3 regions of the Tardiphaga sp. GW821-FHT12E02 genome follow, and region 2 is predicted to be linked to each of the others. Evidence: riboswitches for the same ligand, from Rfam matches in the RefSeq annotation. Region 2 holds a riboswitch; each other region holds the start of a gene.
The links. A riboswitch is a leader RNA that binds a small molecule or an ion and turns the genes downstream of it on or off. The one in region 2 is predicted to bind cobalamin.
Positions count from the first base shown of each region.

Region 1 (2,195 bases), 1.3 Mb from region 2:
ATCGCGGCGGTCCGCAGGCGCCGTACGGAAGCGCCCGACCACGGGCTCACCGATCACGCTCGTATGCGCGAGATCACGAAACCGCACGCGATAAAAGATGTCCTGCCCTGCCGGCAGATTCTCCAGCAGCAGTTTTGCCGTGAAATCGCTTTCCGGCAGCACCGTTACCGGCGGCAAAGCGCGCGCATGTTTGAACGACTCGGTGGTCGCCACCTCCACCATCATCTGCGCCGGCCGATCCGCCCGCGACCAGATCGTGCCGCTGTCGAAACCGATATCGCCGGACTGCACACCATGGCTCACCACCGGTCGATCGGCCGCGCGGCTGAAACGTGGCATCGCCAAGAGTCCCGCGCTTGCGGCAGCCGTCGTGAGGAAGCGGCGACGGGACACGCGGATGGCCATTGTGCTCTCCTGGAGTCGGCGATGGTGACGCAGGACGATCTAGGGCTACTACGCAACGCCCCTGTGACAGGCTGCCGCAGCGAGCGCAACAGCCGCCCGGCAAAGCCGTTTTCGGCTCGACACAGCCACTTCTTGTTCATCAAGATAATACCGAAGGGTGCCCACCAATTTCAGTCGAGGCCAAACGCGACAAGCGGAATTTTCCGCAGCGACGCGGCATTGACTCCCGGTGTCATTTCACCGAATTGTCCCCGCGACGGTTCCTTCGGGACCAATAGGGAATGCGGTGAGGCCAGTGCAGCGTCTGTTGCGCAAGCCAATTCCGCGGCTGCCCCCGCAACTGTAAGCGGCGAGCCTTTGCCACATGCCACTGGGCCACAACCCCGGGAAGGCGGCAGAAGGCCCTGACCCGCGAGCCAGGAGACCTGCCGTCGGCCGTGGTCACACGCGAGCACATCGGGCGGGGTGTCCTGATGGAAGCCGAGTTGCCTTCGCTGCGAATGGCAACACGGTTTGGTTTGCGGTGACGTGCCACGTTATCGCGAGTCCTTCGGATGATCTCTCTCATATCCAGCGTCAGCGCGGCGCTCCATGCTTAAAGCTACAGCCGTCAAGAAGCAGTTCGGCGCCAAGCTCGCGCTCGACGACGTCTCGCTCCATGTGCAGCCCGGCGATATCTATTGCCTGCTCGGCGCCAATGGCGCCGGCAAGACCACGCTGATCAACCTGTTTCTCAATTTCATCCAGCCGACATCGGGGCAACTCCTGATCGACAAGCATGATGTCACCGCGCAGCCGCTGGAGACCAAGCGGCTACTCGCTTACATCCCCGAACAGGTGAATCTCTACGGCCAGCTCTCCGGCGTGGAAAATCTCGCTTTCTTCGCCACCCTCGCTATTGGCGAAGAATTGCCGCGCGAGCGCCTGCTCGAATTGCTGCAAGCCGCAGGCCTGCCATTGCAGGCGGCGGATGATCGCGTCGGCACCTATTCGAAAGGCATGCGCCAGAAAGTCGGCATCGCCATCGCGCTGGCGAAGAATGCCAAGGCACTGCTGCTCGATGAACCGACATCCGGGCTCGACCCGTCAGCCGCCAACGAGTTCTCCGAACTGCTGGTCAATGCCAGCCGCAACGGCGTTGCGATCCTCACGACCACCCATGACCTGTTCCATGCCAAGCAGACCGGCACCCGCATCGGCATCATGCGGCGCGGCAAGCTGGTGCAGGAGCTGAACAGCGCCGATGTCAGCCACGCCGATCTGCAGGCGCTCTATCTCGAACATATGAGAGCCTGACGTGATCCTCACCATCGCCCGCAAGGATCTGCGCGAGATCATCCGCGACGGCCGCATGCTCTGGGCTGCGGCGCTCATCATTATTCTCTCCATCGTCGCCATGGCGTCGGGATCGATCCGGCAAGCGCAGATCAATAACGAGCGCGCCGCCGGGCAATCGCTCGATTATCAAGCCTGGCTGCAGCAGGGCGAACGGCATCCGCATGATGCCGCCGAGCAGGGCATGCATGTGTTCAAGCCGGAACCGCCGCTGGCGGTGCTCGATCCAGGCATCGAGCCTTTTGTCGGCTCCACCGTCTGGCTGCAGGCGCATCGCCAGAGCGAACTGAAATTCCGGCCGGCGCAGGATGCCACCGGGCTGCAGCGCTTCGGCCAACTCTCGCCCGCATGGATCGTGCAGGTGCTGGTGCCGCTGCTGATCATCGTCATCGGCTTCAGCGCCATCAGCGGCGAGCGCGAGCGCGGCACGTTGCGGCAATTGCTGAGCATCGGTG
Region 1 is NZ_JBXAQK010000001.1:396,994-399,188, forward strand. Features, by position in the region: gene AC1RQ5_RS01905 (alkaline phosphatase D family protein) at 1-405, opposite strand, end outside; cobalamin riboswitch at 646-852, shown strand; gene AC1RQ5_RS01910 (ABC transporter ATP-binding protein) at 997-1,701, shown strand; gene AC1RQ5_RS01915 (ABC transporter permease subunit) at 1,703-2,195, shown strand, end outside.
Region 1: linked by a shared signal. The riboswitch ahead of AC1RQ5_RS01910 (ABC transporter ATP-binding protein) and the one ahead of AC1RQ5_RS08130 (ribonucleoside-diphosphate reductase subunit alpha) in region 2 are both predicted to bind cobalamin.

Region 2 (2,195 bases):
GCTCGGCCAGACCTATCCCGGCAATTTCGCCTGGCACTATCCGCCGCCATTCCTGTTCGTCGCGGCGCTACTTGCCAAGCTGCCTTATGCGGTCGCCTTTGCAGGCTGGGCGTGTATCAGCGTCGTGCCTTATCTCGCCGCCATGCGCGCGATCGTCGGGCGCCCGTTCGGCATGCTCCTGGCGCTCGCTTTCCCGGTCGTCTTCACCAATGTGCTGGTCGGACAGAACGGCTTTCTCACCGCATCCCTGATTGGCGGCATGCTGGTGTTGCTGCCGACACGGCCGATCCTGGCCGGCATTTGCCTCGGCTTGCTCAGCTACAAGCCGCAATATGGCGTGCTGTTTCCCCTGGTCCTGATCGCTGCTGCGCAATGGCGCGCTTTTGCCAGTGCTGCCGTCACGACGATCCTGCTCGCTGTCGCCTCATGGCTGGCCTTCGGCACTGAAAGCTGGGTCGCTTTCTTCAAATGGATGCCGATGTTCTCGCAGGCGTTCCTGGTCGAAGGTCGCGCACCGTTCGGCAAGATGCAGAGCATCTTTGCGCTCGTCCGCTATTTCGAGGGCGGCGAGACGCTGGCCTGGACGCTGCAATGGATTCTCGTGGCTGCTGTCGCGGTGTCGCTCGTCGGGCTGTGGCGTAGCCGCACGCGCTACGAATGGAAGGCCGCCGGGCTTGCCATTGGCGCCTTGCTCGCAACGCCCTATCTGTTCCTCTATGACGTGATGGTCTTGGCGATCGCGGTCGGCTTCCTCATTCGCGTCGGACTGTCCGAGGGCTTTCTCGGTCACGAATTGCCGGCACTCGGTCTCGCAGCGGTCATGCTGGTCAGCTACCAATTTATCGGGCCGGTGCCGACGGGATTCGGCGCCACATTGCTGGTCGCCGCCCTGATCGGCATTCGCATCCGTGAGTCCTGGCCCGCCAGGTCCGTTGCGGCCACGCAGCCGGACGCATCGGCAGTTGTCCACGGTACTAACAGCCTGATCTGATTTCTCGCCGGGAACAGCAAAGCGCGCTTGACACTTTGCCGCGGGTCACACCAAATGTAGGCGTCACGGTCCGCCATGTCGCAAGATTTGGTGGCTAAGAGGGAAGCCGGTGAGAGCTGCGCGTAACTGCGCTTGATTCCGGCACTGCCCCCGCAACTGTAAGCAGAGAGTTTGTTTCGATTGACGTCACTGGAGCTTCACCGCTCCGGGAAGGCGGAAACAAGCGCTTGATCTGCGAGTCAGGAGACCTGCCGCGACACCAGAAACGTCCATGGGCGGGGTGTCCCAGCGGTCGCTTGCAGGCTTTGCCGCGCGTTCGCTCGGCATCGTTGCTCGCACCTTCGGCCCCAGCCCCCTTTAGCTTGATGCATCACACGGGGTCCTGCCGATGCCTTCCACGTCCCACGCTCTCTCCAACGGCCATGATGCCGTGCTCGCCCACCCATCCGAATCGAATGTCGTGCCCGCGCACGCGCCGTCCATGCAGGTGATCCGCCGCAATGGCACGGTGTCGCCTTTCGATGCCGGCAAGATTTCGGTGGCCATGACCAAGGCGTTTCTCGCCGTCGAGGGCAACACGGCAGCGGCCTCGCGCCGTGTCCACGAAGCCGTCGAGCAGCTGACCGGCGAGGTTTTCGCCGCACTGACCCGCCGCATAGGCGAGGGCCGTACCTTCCATATCGAGGATGTGCAGGATCAGGTTGAACTGGCGCTGATGCGCAGCGAGCACCACAAGGTGGCGCGCGCTTATGTGCTGTATCGTGAGGAGCGGTCCCGCCGCCGCGCCGAAGAAGCTGCCGCCAAGCCCGCCGCCGTGCCGAGCGTGCCTGCGCTCCATGTCACGCTGTCAAACGGCACGCGCGTGCCTTTGGATGCCGCACGCCTGGCGCTGATCGTCAATGAAGCCTGCGCGGGCCTCGATGGCGTCGAGGCAGCACCCGTGCTCGAAGAGACCAAGCGCAATCTCTATGACGGCATCACGCTCGATGAACTCGCGCTGGCCGGCATCATGGCCGCCCGCACGCTGGTGGAGCAGGAGCCGAACTACACCTATGTCAGCGCCCGCCTGCTGCTCGACAAGCTGCGCACGGAAGTGCTGACCTACGTGCACGGCGTGCCAAGCGCGGCCTCGCAGGCCGATATGGCGTCGCGCTATGCGGACTATTTCGGCGCCTATGTGAAGGTCGGTATCGAAGCCGAACTG
Region 2 is NZ_JBXAQK010000001.1:1,722,969-1,725,163, forward strand. Features, by position in the region: gene AC1RQ5_RS08125 (glycosyltransferase family 87 protein) at 1-991, shown strand, start outside; cobalamin riboswitch at 1,041-1,261, shown strand; gene AC1RQ5_RS08130 (ribonucleoside-diphosphate reductase subunit alpha) at 1,380-2,195, shown strand, end outside.

Region 3 (2,195 bases), 1.1 Mb from region 2:
GAGCGTGCCGGACAGATCCGTGCGCCAGACATTGCGTCCATCGACGACGCCGAGCGACAGCACCTGATCCGGCCGTATGCGCGATGCCACCTGTACGAGCTGATCGGTGCCGCGCTTGAGGTCGATATGAAGGCCGGCCACGGGGAGGGCCAGTGCGGTGTCGAGATTGTCGCCGATCTCGCCGAAATAGGTGGCGAGCATGATCTTCAAGCCCGGCACATTGGCGCAGATGCCTGCATAAGCGTGCTTCAGCGCATCGCGGGTGGGACTGTCGAGATCGAGCACGAGACAGGGCTCGTCGATCTGCACCCAGTCGGCACCGCGTTTCGCCAGCTCACGCAGCAGCTCGACATAGACGGGCAGGAGCCTGTCGAGCAGCGAGAGCGGATTGAAGCCTGCATCGTGGCTCTTGCCGAGCTTCAGGAAGGTGACGGGGCCGACCAGCACGGGGCGCGTGTGATGGCCGAGCGCCTTGGCTTCCTCGAACTCCTCGATCGGCTTGCGCGAGGACAAGGCGAATGTCTGATCGCTGGAGAATTCCGGCACCATGTAGTGATAGTTGGTGTCGAACCACTTCGTCATTTCCTGCGCGACAACGCCGTGGCCGTGATGGGCATGACCACAGCTTGCATCATGCGCATCGCCCTGGGCGCCGCGCGCCATGGCGAAATAGGTGGCGAGCGATACGCTGCCAGATGTCCAGCCATAGGCCCTGGGAATGGCACCGACCATCACACTGGTGTCGAGCACCTGATCATAGAGTGAAAAGTCGTTGGACGGGATGATCGTCACGCCGAGTGATTTCTGTCGCGCCCAATTGGCGGCGCGCAGATCGGCTGCAGTCTTCAGCAGCTCTTGTTCGGTGGATTTCCCGGCCCAGAAACTTTCGAGGGCGAATTTCAATTCGCGCCGCGGACCGATCCGCGGCGTACCGAGCGTTGCAACAGGAAGTGAAGAGATCGACATAGCTTTAACCCCATGATTGGGGGCAAAGGGAAGGCGGACGCGGGCATGATCTGCCGCACATGCGGCAGGCTGCTTAGCGCACCACCGGGACACCCCGCCCGTGGACGTACAGTTTGTCGAGGCAGGTCTCCTGGCTCGCGGGTCGTGGCTGACGTCCGGCCTTCCCGAAGCTTTTGGCTTCAGTGACACTGATGGACGCTCGCTCACCGCTTACAGTTGCGGGGGCAGCGCCGGCCTTGCGACGAACTCATGACGTTCGTCGCGCACCGGCTTCCCTCTTAGCTCCGGATCGAACATGACCCGGAGACCTCGACGCAGAGACTTAAGTAGGCCGGGATCGGTTCGTCAATCCGTGGGCTGCCGTGTGGGCAGGTCGCGCATTGCATGTGCCAATCCCGACAGTGGGCAGAGGCCCGTCGTTATCGCGGCATGGCTTCCGGAACGATGGTCTGGATGATCGACGAATCCAGGGCTTCGTAATCATGCAGGCCGATGGTGTCGTAAAGCTCGGCGCGAGTCTGCATGCGATCGACCATGTTGTGGGTGCCGCCATCACGCGCGATGGCGGCATAGAGATCGGCCTGCGCCTTGTTGGCGACACGCAATGACGAGACCGGCCAGATCACCATCGCATAGCCCATCGCTTCGAATTCCGATGCGGTGAAAAACGGCGTCTTGCCGAACTCCGTCATATTGGCGAGCAGGGGCACGCCGGGCATCCGCTCCGCGAAGGCACGAAACATCTCGGCGGTGTTGAGCGCCTCCGGGAAGATCGCATCGGCGCCCGCGTCCATATAGAGCTTTGCGCGTGCCACCGCGCCGTCGAGGCCTTCGCTGGCGGCGGCATCGGTGCGCGCGATGATCACGAGATCGCGACGCGCTTTGGCGGCGGCCGCGACCTTCGCGGCCATGTCGCGAGCATCGGCGATCTTCTTGTCGTTGAGATGACCGCATTTCTTCGGGAGGATCTGGTCTTCGAGATGCAGCGCGCCAGCACCGGCATCCTCGAAGGTGCGAACAGCATGCATCACATTCAGCGCTTCGCCATAACCGGTATCGGCATCGACCAGCAGCGGCAGTTGTGCCGCGCGGACGATTTGGCGGATGAAGAAAGACACCTCATCGACGGTGATGATCCCGAGATCTGGCAGGCCCATGGAGGCCGTCATCGCTGCGCCGGACAGATAAAGACCTTGAAAGCCAAAGGATTTGGCCTGCAGGGCCGCCAT
Region 3 is NZ_JBXAQK010000001.1:2,789,041-2,791,235, forward strand. Features, by position in the region: gene metE (5-methyltetrahydropteroyltriglutamate--homocysteine S-methyltransferase) at 1-966, opposite strand, end outside; cobalamin riboswitch at 1,070-1,293, opposite strand; gene prpB (methylisocitrate lyase) at 1,386-2,195, opposite strand, start outside.
Region 3: linked by a shared signal. The riboswitch ahead of metE (5-methyltetrahydropteroyltriglutamate--homocysteine S-methyltransferase) and the one ahead of AC1RQ5_RS08130 (ribonucleoside-diphosphate reductase subunit alpha) in region 2 are both predicted to bind cobalamin.